DNA from 2 places in the Streptomyces sp. NPDC028308 genome. Region 2 is predicted to be linked to the other one. Evidence: riboswitches for the same ligand, from Rfam matches in the RefSeq annotation. Region 2 holds a riboswitch; the other holds the start of a gene.
The links. Region 2 has a riboswitch for glycine ahead of gcvT (glycine cleavage system aminomethyltransferase GcvT). Riboswitches for the same ligand answer to the same signal wherever they lie in the genome.

Region 1 (7,966 bases), on a different contig from region 2:
CGCGGGCCCACGGACGACCCTTCGGTGGTGCGCGAGGCCGCCGCCCGGCTGCTGGACTCGGTGGACACGACCGGCGGGGTCCGGCTGCTGGGCGTCGGCGTCACCGGGCTGGCCGACTACACCCAGGAGGACCTGTTCGCGCAGGCCCAGGCCGCCGCGGGCGAGCTGCTGGCGCAGGAGCAGGCCGAGGAGGAGGGCGTGCCGGAGGCCGTCACGGAGGCGGAGGCGCCGGCCGAGCGGCGCTGGCCGTCGGGGCACGACGTGCGGCACGCCGAGTACGGGCACGGCTGGGTCCAGGGGAGCGGCCTCGGCCGGGTGACCGTGCGGTTCGAGACGCCGTACTCGGGGCCCGGGCGCGTGCGCACGTTCCGGACCGACGATCCCGCGCTGGAGCCGGCGGACCCGCTGCCCCTGGTCGCGCCGGTGCCGGGGGCCGGCGGTGCCGCGGAGGGCGCGGGGACGGCGAGCGGGACAGCGGCGGTGACGGATGCGAGGGAGAGCGCCGAGGAGCGGGGCGTTCAGGCCGGTCCGGCCTCTTCCGAGCCGGCGAGCCGGCCGAAGTCGCGGTCCGGCGGGGCGGGCGACGCGAGATCGAGCCCGTAGTGGTGGTAGAGCTGGAGTTCCTGCTCCGGGGAGAGGTGGCGGCCGACACCGAAATCGGGCGCGTCCTTGATGAGGGCGCGGTCGAAGGGCACCCGGAGGGTCCCCTCCACGACCTCACTGGGCTCCAGCGGGACGAACGCGTCCCGGCTGAACAGGCCCGTCCGTATGGCAGCCCACTCGGGCGCTCCGGTGGCGTCGTCGAGATACACCTCGTCGACCGTGCCGATCTTGGTGCCCTTGCGGTCGAACGCCTTGCGGCCGATCAGGTTGCGCGGATCGATGTCGGTCTGCACGGTCCCTCCTCTTGGTCGCAAAACTCATCCGTAAGCACTACGAAAGAGCACATTCAGGAAGGCGGCCACTCGAAAGCCCGTGCGTTGTCCTCGCTGGTAGGCTGGCATACGGCTGCTGACCCCGTGCGGGAGAGTCCTCCGGCGAGATCCGGAGGCGCCGAAGGAGCAAATCCTCCCCGGAATCTCTCAGGCACACGTACCGCACGGACGAGGTCACTCTGGAAAGCAGGGCGGGCGTCGTCGGCTCCCGCCCTCACCGACGGTGAAAGCCGGTCCGTCCGCTGCTGGACGGCCCGGTGAAGCTCTCAGGTTGAGATGACAGAGGGGGAGGCCGTCGGGGTACCCGCGTCGTGGTACCCCCCGAAGGTCGTGTCAGACCAGGAGGCCTCCGCAATGACCGCCCATCGCATTCCGCTCTCCGAGCTCGAACAGGGCATCCCGTTCGAGCAGCGCCACATCGGGCCCGACCACGAGGCCCAAGCCAAGATGCTCGCGCAGGTCGGATACGGCTCGCTCGACGAGCTCACGGCCGCCGCGGTCCCGGACGTCATCAAGAACGCCGACGCGCTGGACCTCCCCGGCGCGCGCACCGAGGCCGAGGTCCTGGCCGAGCTGCGCTCCCTCGCGGACCGCAACCAGGTGCTCGACTCCATGATCGGCCTCGGGTACTACGGCACCTTCACGCCGCCGGTGATCCTGCGCAACGTGATGGAGAACCCGGCCTGGTACACCGCGTACACGCCGTACCAGCCGGAGATCTCGCAGGGCCGCCTCGAGGCGCTGCTCAACTTCCAGACCGTGGTCGCGGAGCTGACCGGCCTGCCGACGTCCGGCGCCTCGCTGCTGGACGAGGGCACCGCCGCCGCCGAGGCGATGGCGCTGTCCCGGCGGATGGGCAAGAACAAGAAGGGCCTCTTCCTGGTCGACGCGGACGCCCTGCCGCAGACGATCGCGGTCATCCAGACCCGCGCCGAGCCGACCGGCGTCGAGGTCGTGGTCGCCGACCTGAGCGAGGGCCTCCCGGCCGACGTAGCCGGCCGCGAGATCAACGGCGTGCTGATCCAGTACCCGGGCGCCTCCGGCGCCGTACGCGACATCAAGCCTGTCATCGAGCAGGCGCACGAGCTCGGCGCCGTCGTCACGGTCGCCGCCGACCTGCTCGCCCTGACGCTGCTCACCGCGCCCGGCGACCTCGGCGCCGACATCGCCGTCGGCACCACCCAGCGCTTCGGTGTGCCGATGGGCTTCGGCGGGCCGCACGCCGGTTACATGGCCGTCCGCGAGTCGTTCGCGCGCAGCCTGCCCGGCCGGCTCGTGGGCGTCTCCGTGGACGCGGACGGGCACAAGGCGTACCGCCTGGCCCTGCAGACCCGTGAGCAGCACATCCGCCGGGAGAAGGCCACCAGCAACATCTGCACCGCGCAGGTGCTGCTCGCCGTCATGGCCGGCATGTACGCCGTCTACCACGGACCCGAGGGCCTGCGGACGATCGCCCGGCGCACGCACCGCTACGCCACCATCCTCGCCGCGGGCCTGGAGGCCGGCGGCGTCGAGGTCGTCCACGGCTCGTACTTCGACACGCTGACCGCGCGGGTCCCCGGCCGGGCCGCCGCCGTCGTGGCCGCCGCCCGCGAGGGCGGGGTCAACCTGCACCTCGTCGACGCCGACCACGTGTCGCTCGCCTGCGACGAGACCACCGGGCGCAAGCAGCTCGGCGCCGTGTGGACCGCCTTCGGCGTCGAGGGCGACATCGAGGAGCTGGACGCCTCGGCCGCCGACACGCTGCCCGAGTCGCTGCTGCGCACCGACGACTACCTGGCGCACCCGGTCTTCCACCAGTACCGCTCCGAGACCGCGATGTTGCGCTACCTGCGCCGGCTCTCGGACCGGGACTACGCGCTCGACCGCGGCATGATCCCGCTGGGCTCCTGCACGATGAAGCTCAACGCGACCACCGAGATGGAGCCGGTCACCTGGCCCGAGTTCGGGCAGATGCACCCCTTCGCGCCCGCCGAGCAGGCGCAGGGCTACCTGACGCTCATCCACGAGCTGGAGGACCGCCTCGCCGAGGTCACGGGCTACGACAACGTGTCGTTGCAGCCCAACGCCGGTTCGCAGGGCGAGCTGGCGGGTCTGCTCGCGGTACGCGGATACCACCGGGCCAACGGCGACGAGCAGCGCACCGTCTGCCTCATCCCGTCCTCCGCCCACGGCACCAACGCGGCCAGCGCCGTGATGGCCGGCATGAAGGTCGTCGTCGTGAAGACCGCCGGGGACGGCGAGATCGACGTCGAGGACCTGCGGGCCAAGATCGAGCGGTACCGCGACGAGCTGTCGGTGCTGATGATCACGTACCCCTCCACGCACGGTGTGTTCGAGGAGCACGTGGCCGACATCTGCGCCCAGGTGCACGAGGCCGGAGGCCAGGTGTACGTCGACGGCGCCAACCTGAACGCGCTGGTCGGTCTCGCCAAGCCCGGTCACTTCGGCGGCGACGTCTCGCACCTGAACCTGCACAAGACGTTCTGCATCCCGCACGGCGGCGGCGGCCCGGGCGTCGGCCCGGTCGGCGTGCGCGCCCACCTCGCCCCGTACCTGCCGAACCACCCGCTGCAGCCCGCGGCCGGCCCGGAGACGGGCGTGGGCCCGATCTCGGCCGCGCCCTGGGGCTCCGCCGGAATCCTGCCGATCTCCTGGGCGTACGTCCGGCTCATGGGCGGCGAGGGCCTCAAGCGGGCCACGCAGGTCGCGGTGCTGTCCGCGAACTACATCGCCAAGCGCTTGGAGCCGCACTACCCGGTGCTCTACACCGGTCCGGGTGGCCTCGTCGCGCACGAGTGCATCATCGACCTGCGCCCGCTGACCAAGGCGACCGGCGTCAGCGTGGACGACATCGCCAAGCGGCTCATCGACTACGGCTTCCACGCGCCGACCATGTCGTTCCCCGTCGCGGGGACGCTGATGATCGAGCCGACCGAGTCCGAGGACCTGGTGGAGCTGGACCGGTTCTGCGAGGCGATGATCGCGATCCGTGCCGAGATCGAGAAGGTCGGCTCGGGCGAGTGGCCGGCGGAGGACAACCCGCTGCGCGGGGCTCCGCACACGGCCGCGGCGCTGGGCGGCGACTGGGAGCACGCGTACAGCCGTGCCGAGGCCGTCTTCCCGGCCGGTGTCTCGGCCGCGGACAAGTACTGGCCGCCGGTGCGCCGCATCGACCAGGCGTACGGCGACCGCAACCTCGTCTGCTCCTGCCCGCCGCTGGACGCTTACGAGGAGTAGTCACCGCGGGACATACGTCGGGGCCGGTTCGGAGAGTGCGTCTCCGGGCCGGCCCCTCTTGTGCATGGGCGGCTGTCGCAGCCGTCCGATGGTGCGGCTCAGGCGGCCGTCATCACCTGTCCCGTGCCCATGGGGCGGTGCGGAGCGATGATCTGGCCGTCGGGCAGGAGCTCACCGGTGTCCTCGAAGAGGACGACGCCGTTGCACAGCAGGCTCCATCCCTGCTCCGGGTGGTGCGCCACATGAAGGGCGGCCTCCCGGTCGGCGGAGTCGGCTGTCGGGCACGGTGGCTGGTGCTGGCACATGGATGGAGTCTTTCGCTGGGTCGTGACGTGTGAGCTGGCTGTCGGAACTGTCTTGCGGCTCGGAACGTCGTTCATGGCCGCCCCCCGTTTGATAAGTCGGTCTGGAACCAGTGTTGCCCTACGGGCGTCAATCCGCAGGGATTTGGCAGCAGCACTTCTCACAGGTTGATGACGCATCACCCGTGCGGGCGGTTCATCCCAACTGCACTGTCTCTTCGGGTGGTTCGGGGTGGCCCGATGGGGCTAGTCCGGACGGGGCGGAGGGGCTCGCCACTCGTACGAGCGCCAGGTGGCACGGGAGAGCGACGTGCCCCGCAGCCGGTCGACGACTGCGGGGCACGGGCCTGGAACGGAGAGCCGGCCGCCGGGGTGTGTCCCTGTCCTCCTAGGCGGGCGAGCCGAGCAGGGGAGCGGGCGTCACCCGGTGGGTGAGCACGGGCAGCAGCTCGGCGACGCGGTGCGGGCGATGGGCCGCGATACCGGGCGGCGCGGGCGCGAGCGGCACCAGGAGATCGGTGGCGGCGGGGTGGCCGTCGGCGCCGTCGGCGGTGCAGTCGCCGTGCAGCCAGAGCGTGAGCATGTACAGCTCGGGCACGGACAGCAGCCGCGGCTGGTAGGGGATCTGCATGTTCTCCGCCTGGCGCAGGGCACGCTCGGTGGCGGTGACGTACGGGCCCTCGAAGAAGTGGGAGAAGGCCCAGCCGTCGGGGGTCAGCATCGTCTCGGCGGCGGCCACCGCGCGCTCGCCGCTGCGGATCAGGAAGCGCCATCCGGCGAGCCGGGTGGCGGAGGCGCCGGCGGGCGTGATCCGGTCGAGGACGTACACGGGCAGGGGGAGTTCGGGTGTCACGGGTCCCTGGGCGTTGCGCAGGGACGGGGTTCGCGCCTCGCGGACAGCGGTGGGGGAACCGAGTGCCGTGAGGACAGAGCGCAGGGCGGGCGCGGGAGCCGGGGGGACATGCAGCGGCATGGTGGGTCGCCTCTCATTCGACAGGCACGGTGGCGCGAGGGCGGGGGCGGACGACACTGTCAGCTCTCGGGGTCAGAGGGGCGGATGCAATGACGGCGAGCGCCAACTCTCTGCCTCGTTTGCGGAGTTTATACGACACGTGTTCACACAATGTTTCGTCTAGCTGTTCCGCTGATGAAGAACAAGGACCTATTCGGTCGTCGAAAGGTGGCGTTCCTCCCCTTTTCGCGCGGGGTGCGCGGAGCTGACCTCGATTTACCGTGCCGAAGCGGTCGGCCGATTCTCGTCGGCGTTTTTCACGAGCGCGCAAAGGAGTGAAACTGCGCGCGGCACCATGCCTGGTGAATGTGCCGGGGGGTACTCGTCGTCCAGGGTAGCGGGCCCGGCGCCCGCCCGGGACGTTATGGATCGCGTTGCCGGGGCATCATCCACCGTGACCGTGAACCAGAGCGGCCGGAGCATCGGCCTACCCATCCAAGGAGGGAAACTTCGATGGGAGAGAAGGTCGTGGCGGGGTCGTTCGACCTGTCTGATCGGCAGCGCTACCGCAGCAAGCTCCAGGAGTGTCTGGCGGGGCTCGAGAGGCTGCTGGAGGAACAGCGCTTCGAGCGTCCGCGGAATCTGATGGGCCTGGAGATCGAGCTGAATCTGGCGGGGCCGGACGGCACGCCGCGCATGATGAATGCGCAAGTACTCGATCGGATAGCGAGCCGGGATTTCCAAACAGAACTCGCCATGTTCAATCTTGAAGTGAACATCGCTCCACACCGATTGGGCGGGCGGGTATTCGACCAGCTCTCGGAGGAGCTGAGCACGTCCCTCGCCTATGCGCACCGCAAAGCGAAGGAGGTCGACGCCGGAATCGTGATGATCGGCATTCTGCCGACTCTCGGCCGTGACGACCTGGTCTCCTCGAACCTGTCGGACGTCGACCGCTACACCCTGCTGAACGACCAGATCGTGGCGGCCCGCGGTGAGGACTTCGCGCTCGACATCGACGGGGTGGAGCGCCTGGTCTGCACGTCGCGGTCCATCGCCCCGGAGGCCGCCTGCACCTCCGTGCAGCTGCACCTCCAGGTCACCCCGGCGCGGTTCGCCGACGTGTGGAACGCCGCCCAGGCGATCGCCGCCGCGCAGATCGCCGTCGGGGCCAACTCGCCCTTCCTGTTCGGGCACGAGCTGTGGCGCGAATCGCGGCCGCCGCTGTTCCTGCAGTCCACGGACACCCGGCCGCCGGAGCTCCAGGCCCAGGGCGTACGGCCGAGGACCTGGTTCGGGGAGCGGTGGATCACGTCCGCCTACGACCTCTTCGAGGAGAACCTGCGCTACTTCCCGGCGCTGCTGCCCATCTGTGACGACGAGGACCCGCTGAAGGTGCTCGACGGCGGTGGCGTCCCCAAGCTGTCCGAGCTCGTGCTGCACAACGGCACGGTCTACCGCTGGAACCGGCCGGTGTACGACATCGCCGACGGGGTGCCGCATCTGCGGGTCGAGAACCGGGTGCTGCCCGCCGGGCCCACCGTCACCGACGTCATGGCCAACACCGCCTTCTACTACGGGCTCGTCCGGGCACTGGCCGACGAGACGAAGCCGGTGTGGACGCGGATGCCGTTCGAGGCGGCGGCCGCGAACTTCGAGGCCGCGTGCCGCGACGGTATCGACGCGCGCCTCCAGTGGCCGGGCAGGGGCCGCTCGGGCGGGACCGCGGAAGTCGACGCCGTGGACCTGGTGCGCGACGAGCTGCTGCCGCTGGCGGCGGCAGGCCTTGACGCGTGGGGTGTGGAGCCCGTCGACCGGGACTTCTACCTGGGCGTGATCGAGGAGCGGTGCCGGCTCCGGGTCAACGGCGCGAGTTGGCAGGCGGCCACCTTCCACCAGGCGCTGGAGAAGGGGCTCGGGCGCGATGCCGCGCTGGCCGCCACCACCAAGCGGTACTCCGAGCTGATGCACGCCGGGGAGCCGGTGCACACGTGGCCGGTGGGGCTGCCGGAGCCGGTACCGCTGGGCTGAGCGGCGCCGGGTGCGCCGACGCCTCCGCGAGCTCGTCTCCGGCGGCGCGGCGCACCCGGACGGGCCGGATCAGCTCCGGCTGCCCGCGGCGACGATGGCCTCCAGGATCACCGCGTGGATGCGGGAGGGTTCGCTGACCTTGTGGGCCGAGCCGCCGGTCGCCGCCGCGATGCGCTCCGCCTCCTCCTCGTCCGCCTCCGGGCCGACGGCGATCGCGATCAGCGGGACCGGACGGTCGGGGTCGGCGAGCTTCTCCAGCTCCTCGACCAGGCGGGAGCGCGAGATGCTGCCGGGATCCTGGTTCACCCCGTCGGTCAGGACCACCAGCGCGTTGAACTTCCCCCGCACGTACGACCCGGTGGCGGCCCGGTAGGCGGCCAGTGTCGTGTCGTACAGGCCGGTCGCGCCGCCGGGCACCGGCCTCAGACCGCTGAACGCCTTCGCCAGTGCGCCGCGCTGCGTGCCGTGGCCGACCCGGTCGCCGAGTCGTTTCGTCGGCACCACGA
Region 2 (7,966 bases):
GGGCTTGTTGTTGCGGACCGCGATCGTGGTCTTGAAGCCGTTCGGCTTGCCGCAGGCCTTGAGCTCTTCCTTGGCCTTGGTGATGTCCGCGGCGCCGTCGTTCTTCGCGGCGTTGTACGGGTCGTACTTCTGGCCCTCGGAGCCCGGGACGGACGGCGGGAGCATGTTGGTGCCGATGTCACCGCCGGCGACCGGGCCACCGCGCGCGGTCTGGAGCGACTTGTGGTCGGCGCCGTAGATCACGGCCTTGCGGCAGTGCTCGTTGTCGAACGGCTTGACCGTCTGCGGGAAGACCGCGTAACGGATGTAGCCGGAGACCGGGTTGTCCAGGTTGCCCTTGTGCTGCTTCAGGGCGGTGGTGCGGCCCTGCGGCGACAGACCGGTCTGCGCGAGGTCCAGGTCGTAGTCGCCGGCGATCAGGCGCTGGTCCAGGTCGTTGGCGTTGGTGAAGAACTTGATCGAGATCTTGTTCGGCAGCGCCTTGCGGATCGGGTCCGAGGACTGCTTCCACTCGGTGTTGCGAACCAGCGTCAGGCTCTTGTTCGGGGTGTAGCTCTCGAACTTGTACGGGCCCGAGGAGAACGGGTGCAGGCCGTACTTGGACTTGGTGTCCTTGTCCTGGCGGACCGGCGCGGACGAGGCGAGGGCGAGGATGTCCTCGAAGTCCGAGTTCGCCTTCGGGAGCTTGAAGACGATCGTCTTGTCGTCCGGCGTCTCGATGGCCTTCAGGCCGAGCTTGTCCTTGGACTTGTCCTTGTAGGGGCCCTTGTACTCGCCCTTCGGGTCCAGGAGGTCCTTCAGGTAGACCGGACCGCCGGACAGCACGTCCTGCGCCCACTGGCGCTCGATGCCGTACTTGACGTCCTTGGAGGTGATGGGCTTGCCATCCTCCCAGGTGACGCCGTCACGCAGGGTGTACGTGTAGGTCTTGCCGTCGTCCGAGACCTTGCCGAGACCCTCGGCGAGGTCGGGGGTGAGCTCGGCCCCGGCCTTGCCCGGCGCGGCCTTGCCCGTGACGAGCGTACGGCTGTAGTAGCGCATGAAGTTCCACGCGAAGCCGTAGTAACCGCGGGTGGTGTCCCACGAGTCGGCGTCCTGGGCGCCGGCGAACTTGAGCTCGCCGCCCTTCTTCGACGAGGCGTTGGCGACCTTGTTGTTACCGGCGTTGAAGCCGGCAGCGCCGCCGTTCTTGCCGCCGCCGTTGTTGTCGTCGCCGCCGCCGCACGCAGCCGTGCTCAGCAGTGCTGCGACCACGGCAGCTGCGGCCACGGCCTGCTTGCGCCGCCCTGTGGTGCGTTGGGTAGTCACGATCTCGGATCCTCCGAAATGATGTAGGCGGCCTGCGAATGATTCACAGGCCCCGGGGGTACGGCAGTTCAGCGGGAAGCCTTCGGGTCGAGCGCGTCACGCACGCCGTCGCCGAAGAGATTGAAGGCGAGCACGGTGATGAAGATCGCCACACCGGGGATCACCATGTACATGGGATCCGAGTCGTAGTAGTCGATCGCCGAGGAGAGCATCTGTCCCCAGGAGGCCGTCGGCGGCTTGACGCCGACACCCAGGAAGCTGAGCGCCGCCTCGGTGAGGATGTTGGTGGGGATCATCATCGTCGTGTACACGATGATGGGCGCGATGAGGTTGGGCAGCAGTTCCTTGAACAGGATGTAGAACCGCCCGGCGCCCAGGCTCCGTGCCGCCTCCACGTACTCGCGCTCGCGCAGCGAGAGCGTCTGGCCGCGCACCACGCGGCCGACGTAGGGCCAGCCGAAGAAGCCGATCACCAGGATCATGACGAACAGGCGCACGCCGGTGCCCGTGAGGCCCAGCATCTCGTTCGGCATGACGGAGACCAGGGCGATGATGAACAGCAGCTGCGGGAAGGCCAGCAGACCGTCCATCACACGGCTGATGGCCGCGTCCACCCAGCCGCCGAAGAAGCCCGCGAGGATGCCGAGGACGGTCCCGAGGACCACGGCGACCAGCGCGGACAGGAAGCCCACGAGGAGCGAGATGCGGGCTCCGTAGATGATGCGGGCGAAGATGTCGCGGCCGCTCACCGGCTCGACGCCGAGCAGGTGGTCGCCGCTGATGCCGCCGAGGGAACCCGTCGGCGTGGAGAACAGCGGGTCGATCAGGTTCTCGTGGTGCGACTCGGGATCCTGGCCGACCAGGTTGGCGATCACCGGGGCGAGGATCGCGATCACGATCAGCACGAGCACGACGACACCGCCCGTGAGGGCCAGCTTGTCCCGCTTGAGGCGCTCCCAGGCGATCCGGCCGAGAGAGCGTCCTTGAACCGCCTTCGGATCGGCGCTGACAACCGCCGCTTCCTCGGCCGCGCTCGGGGCCGCTTCAGCGGTCGGCTCGTGCAATGGTGCCGTCATCGTGGCAGGGACCCCTCTCAACCGGCGGTAGCCGGCCCACACGTGCCGCTGGTAGCGGCATGATCAGTCCGTCGTACAAAGGGGCGAACACCCCTGGACCGGGAGTCTTCAACGCCTCGGCGATCTGTTGCCAGACTTGGCGGTGAATGGATGCCTAAACGTGATGCGGGCTGGGGGGTTCCGTTATCCGGACGGCGGGTAACGGGGGTCGGACAGGGGGCAATTGGGCCGCAAGGTCCCACGGGGGACGCTTTCCTTTCACCTCGTCCGCAACACGGACATCCCGTACTTCCGCCTTCGAGCGCGCTGGTCAGCGCCGGGTTCCGCGTCCGCAGGACGCGGCGCAGCCCGGTTTTCCGACGGATGGGAGATCAGTACGGCCGTGGCTGTGGGTAGCCGTAGCCGCCGGCCGCGGGGGCCTGCGCGGGTGCCGCGTGCGCCTCACGGTCGTAGAAGGGCCGCGCGTTGGCGCGCAGCCACATGGCCACCGGGTCGTAGGCGTCGGACATCGCGACGGTGGACACGGGCAGCCCGTCCGGGACCGCGCCGACGGACTGCTGCATCATCGCCCGCACCGAGTCGACGGCGGCCGGTGACGTGTCGTAGACGTCGAGACCGATGGCCAGGTACGGCGCCCCGAGCGCGGGCTGCACCCAGGCGCGGCGCAGCGAGCGCACGGCGGACGTGCGGTGCGCGTTCTGCGTGAGGAGGGCGTAGAACTGCGGGATCTCGATGGCCGGTTCGGACAGCCGCAGGGGTCCCGCGGGCTGGCGTTCGAGGCCGGTGGCGATCCGGCGCAGATCCAGCCAGGGGATGCCGACGCCCCCGCCGGGGGCGTGCGGGTTGAGCCAGAGCCCGAAGTGGTCGGGGTAGAGGGTGCGGGCGACGTCGAGACCGTCCACGACCTCGTACGACCTGTTCCAGCCGCTGGCGGACAGCTCCTGGGCCGAGGTCACGCAGGGGGCGTAGCCGTAGCCGCCCACCTCCATGTTCCCGTACTGGGCGTCCGGCGAGCCGGCCTGGCCGTGCCAGAGCAGCATCCAGATCTGGCCGTTCGAAGGGGTCGCGAGCGCACGCAGGAGCGCCTCGTAGGCGTCGTAACGCCCGGGCGTCACCTGGCGCAGCATGTGCTCGACCTGCCCGGCCGCGGCCGTGCCCGACGCGCTCACCTTCAACCGCCCCTTCGCGAACAGATCATCATGAACTCACCCATTGCCCCCGGGGCGCTCGCGCGGCCTCCCCGTCCGGGAGCACGTCAACACCTCGACCGAGCCATGAAACCAGCTTAAGCGGCGTTCCTGACAGGAACTTGACGCTCGGCTTCGCCGGTTCGCGTGGCGTCGGGCGCCCGTCCGGGGGCCGGGCCCGCCCGGTCAGTACTCCCGCTGGTAGAAGGGCCGCACCTGGGCGCGCATCCAGTCGCCCACCGGATCCTGGGTGACGTCGAGGAGGACCAGGTTCACCGGCCGGTCCACCGGGACCCGGCCGAGCGCCCGGCCGAGGGCGTCCAGCGGGTAGGTGCGCGCGGGGCCCTCCCAGTCGGACAGCTCGACGCCCACGAACATCACCGGGTCGCCGCCCTCGATGCTGGCCAGGCAGCGGCGGGCGGTCAGCACGACGCCGGTCGCCGCGAACTCGGCGGAGGCGGCGGACAGGAAGTCGACCGGGTCGTCCTGCCAGTCGGGCTCGAACAGCCGGACCCGGCCGCCGCTCGCGGGACCGTCCAGCGGGGTCCGTCCGGTGCGGCACAGTTCGGCGACGGCGGGCGGCGGCAGCGGCACGCCGACCACACCGTCGGGGTTGACGGCGAGGCCGACCTGCGGGGGCAGGCCGCGCGCGAACTCCACGGCGGGCGCGATCGTGTACGGCATGTGCCCGCCGGCGACCTGGCGGAACTGCTCCTCCGAGCTGAAGACCGGGACGTACGCCTGTCCCGCGATCTCCATCGTGGGGAGGTCGAGCGGGCCGCTGTGCGGGCCGCCGCCGTTCGGCAGCGGGATCCACAGGAAGCTGCGGCCGAGCACCTCGACGATCCGGGCGCCCGCCGAGGGGACTCCGAGGGATGCGGAGAGCACCTCCTCCAGTTCGTTGCCTGGCCATCCGCCGTGCGGATGGGGGTGCGGGTGCGCCTGTGCCGGGAAGTCCATCTGTCTACCGCCTGCTGTGAACCGCTGTTCCGGCTGGAAACCCTAGCCGGTGGGCGCGTACGGGGGTCAGTCGCCGAAGTCGATGCGGCGCAGCACGTCCGCCGCGGCCCGGTCGATCAGGACCGCCGAGCCGCAGCCCTCGGGCAGGTCGCCCTTCTCGGCGGCGCGCAGCAGCCGGCCGGCGGCGCGGCGGTGGCGCAGGAAGGCGTAGCGCGAGACCCCCCGGCCCCGCTCGCGCTGGCCGTCCAGGGCGGTGTCCGGCGGGACGTCGAGGAGCAGCAGGTGCAGGGTGCCGCCGCGGCGCCGGGCCTCGCGGGCGAGCCAGCGGCGCACCCAGGCCTGGGTGCCGCAGTCGTGCACGACGACGCCGGCTCCCGAGCGCAGCGCGCGGCGCAGTCCGGCGTAGTGCGCGACGCGGACGACGGGGCGGTAGAGCGCGTACGGCAGGAAGCGGGAGAGGCGGGTGTCCCAGCGGTCGCGGGTGTCCTGGGAGTCGACGCGGGCGCCGCTCACGGCCCGGCGCATCAGCGTCGACTTGCCGCTGCCGGGCAGTCCGGTCACCACGACCAGGTCGGCCGGGCCGAAGGACAGCCCGTGCGGGCTGCGTCCCGCGCGCTCGCGCAGGTCGCGGACGACGGTCCCGGACCGCCCGCGCGCCTTCCGGGCCTGGGCCGCGGGCTGTTCCGGCAGTGCGAGGCCCGAACTCGTCGCGTACGCCGTGGTCCTGTTCACCCTGGTCGTCCTCCCCCTCGGATCCCGAGTCCCATCCCCGTCGAGTGTAAAGAGAAGGTAATGCGGGGCGCCTCCCGTTTCCGTCCCCGTCCTGCCACAGACCCGTCACAGGTCCTCGGCCGGCCGCCGGACGGGCCGCCCCTGCCGGGTTTCACGGATGCGTGCAATGATGTGCCCGCCAACTGCATACCGGCCGCTTGAATCCGCGCGGGAGAGTCCCGGGGCACATCCGCCCGGGCGCCGAAGGAGCAAGTCCCTCCCTTGAATCTCTCAGGCCCCGATACCGCGCGGGCGAGGCACATCTGAAAAGCGGGCCGCTGACCAGTGGCTCCACCCAAGGTGCAAGTCAGGACCACCGGTTCGCCGGGTCGTGATGAACCTCTCAGGTTCCGATGACAGATGGGGAGGAACGACCTCGCCGTCATGCCTTGGGAGCCCCACCGATGAGCAGTAACGCCCCCCGTCACACCGCGCTCGATGCCCTGCATCGCTCTCTCGGCGCGACGATGACCGACTTCGCCGGCTGGGACATGCCCCTGCGCTACGGCTCCGAGCGCGACGAGCACCTCGCGGTCCGCACGAAGGCCGGTCTCTTCGACCTCTCCCACATGGGCGAGATCACGGTCACCGGCCCCGAGGCCGCCGCCTTCCTGAACTTCGCCCTCGTCGGCAACATCGCCTCGGTCGGTGTCGGCCGCGCCCGCTACACCATGATCGTCCGGGCGGACGGCGGCATCCTCGACGACCTGATCGTGTACCGGCTCCAGGAGCAGGAGTACATGGTCGTCGCGAACGCCTCCAACGCCCAGGTGGTGCTGGACGCGCTGACCGAGCGGGTGGCCGGTTTCGACGCCGCGGTGCGCGACGACCGTGACGCGTACGCGCTGATCGCGGTGCAGGGCCCGGAGTCGCCCGGGATCCTCAAGTCGCTCACCGACGCCGACCTCGACGGCCTGAAGTACTACGCGGGTCTGCCGGGCACCGTCGCGGGCGTCCCGGCGCTGATCGCGCGGACCGGCTACACCGGCGAGGACGGCTTCGAGCTGTTCGTGGCGCCGGCCGACGCCGAGAAGCTGTGGCAGGCGCTGACCGAGGCGGGAGCCCCGGCCGGGCTCGTCCCCTGCGGCCTGTCCTGCCGCGACACGCTGCGCCTGGAGGCGGGCATGCCGCTGTACGGGCACGAGCTGACGACGTCGCTCACCCCCTTCGACGCCGGCCTCGGGCGGGTCGTGAAGTTCGAGAAGGAGGGCGACTTCGTGGGCCGCGAGGCCCTCTCCGAGGCGGCCTCCCGTGCCGCGGACAACCCGCCGCGCGTGCTCGTCGGGCTCGTCGCCGAGGGCCGCCGCGTGCCCCGCGCCGGGTACCCCGTCGTCGCCGGCGGCGAGGTGATCGGCGAGGTCACCTCCGGTGCCCCCTCCCCCACGCTCGGCAAGCCGATCGCGATGGCGTACGTCGACGCCGCGCACGCCGCCCCCGGCACCGCCGGTGTGGGGGTCGACATCCGGGGCAGCCACGAACCGTACGAGGTCGTGGCGCTGCCGTTCTACAAGCGCCAGAAGTGACACTGGTCCCCAGGCGATCCCGGTGACCCCGGCCCCGGCGCCCCTCGCGGCGCCGGGCACCCCCGGGCACGTCCGCCCAGCTCATCCACGTCCCCGCTGCATCAGCAGTCCCCCGCGTACAGGAGAATCCAGGCCATGAGCAACCCCCAGCAGCTGCGCTACAGCAAGGAGCACGAGTGGCTGTCGGGCGCCGAGAACGGCGTCTCGACGGTCGGCATCACGGAGCACGCGGCCAACGCGCTCGGCGATGTCGTGTTCGTCCAGCTCCCGGAGGTCGGTGACACCGTGACCGCGGGTGAGACCTGCGGCGAGCTGGAGTCGACCAAGTCGGTCAGCGACCTCTACGCCCCGGTCACCGGCGAGATCACCGAGACCAACCAGGACGTCGTGGACGACCCGTCCCTGGTGAACTCCGCCCCCTTCGAGGGTGGCTGGCTGTTCAAGGTGCGCGTCACGGACGAGCCGGACGACCTGCTCTCCGCGGACGAGTACACCGAATTCACCGCAGGCTAAGGACTCCCGACTGATGTCGCTTCTGAACACGCCCCTTCATGAACTCGACCCGGACGTCGCCGCCGCGGTCGACGCCGAGCTGCACCGCCAGCAGGCCACCCTGGAGATGATCGCCTCGGAGAACTTCGCTCCGGTCGCGGTCATGGAGGCCCAGGGCTCGGTCCTCACCAACAAGTACGCCGAGGGCTACCCGGGCCGCCGCTACTACGGCGGCTGCGAGCACGTCGACGTGGTCGAGCAGATCGCCATCGACCGCGTGAAGGCGCTCTTCGGTGCCGAGCACGCCAACGTCCAGCCGCACTCCGGTGCCCAGGCCAACGCCGCCGCGATGTTCGCGCTGCTCAAGCCCGGCGACACGATCATGGGTCTGAACCTCGCGCACGGCGGGCACCTGACCCACGGCATGAAGATCAACTTCTCCGGCAAGCTCTACAACGTGGTCGCGTACCACGTCGACGACGCCACCGGTCAGGTCGACATGGCCGAGGTCGAGCGGCTGGCCAAGGAGTCGAAGCCGAAGCTGATCGTGGCCGGCTGGTCCGCGTACCCGCGTCAGCTGGACTTCGCCGCGTTCCGCCGGATCGCGGACGAGGTCGGCGCCTACCTGATGGTCGACATGGCGCACTTC

Region 1: another riboswitch for glycine. It lies ahead of gcvP (aminomethyl-transferring glycine dehydrogenase); the one in region 2 lies ahead of gcvT (glycine cleavage system aminomethyltransferase GcvT).

The regions. Positions count from the first base shown of each region.
Region 1 covers NZ_JBVHTO010000005.1:9,917-17,882, forward strand. Annotated here, with positions in the region: gene ACZ4VA_RS12545 (DNA polymerase IV) at 1-603, shown strand, start outside; gene ACZ4VA_RS12550 (PRC-barrel domain-containing protein) at 519-896, opposite strand; glycine riboswitch at 1,013-1,108, shown strand; gene gcvP (aminomethyl-transferring glycine dehydrogenase) at 1,290-4,175, shown strand; gene ACZ4VA_RS12560 (DUF5999 family protein) at 4,274-4,480, opposite strand; gene ACZ4VA_RS12565 (hypothetical protein) at 4,866-5,450, opposite strand; gene ACZ4VA_RS12570 (glutamate-cysteine ligase family protein) at 5,943-7,460, shown strand; gene ACZ4VA_RS12575 (substrate-binding and VWA domain-containing protein) at 7,530-7,966, opposite strand, start outside.
Region 2 covers NZ_JBVHTO010000018.1:140,226-148,191, reverse strand. Annotated here, with positions in the region: gene ACZ4VA_RS36030 (ABC transporter substrate-binding protein) at 1-1,308, opposite strand, end outside; gene ACZ4VA_RS36025 (ABC transporter permease) at 1,377-2,384, opposite strand; gene ACZ4VA_RS36020 (enhanced serine sensitivity protein SseB C-terminal domain-containing protein) at 2,756-3,553, opposite strand; gene ACZ4VA_RS36015 (enhanced serine sensitivity protein SseB) at 3,758-4,531, opposite strand; gene ACZ4VA_RS36010 (AAA family ATPase) at 4,598-5,263, opposite strand; glycine riboswitch at 5,462-5,559, shown strand; glycine riboswitch at 5,560-5,672, shown strand; gene gcvT (glycine cleavage system aminomethyltransferase GcvT) at 5,707-6,825, shown strand; gene gcvH (glycine cleavage system protein GcvH) at 6,961-7,338, shown strand; gene glyA (serine hydroxymethyltransferase) at 7,352-7,966, shown strand, end outside.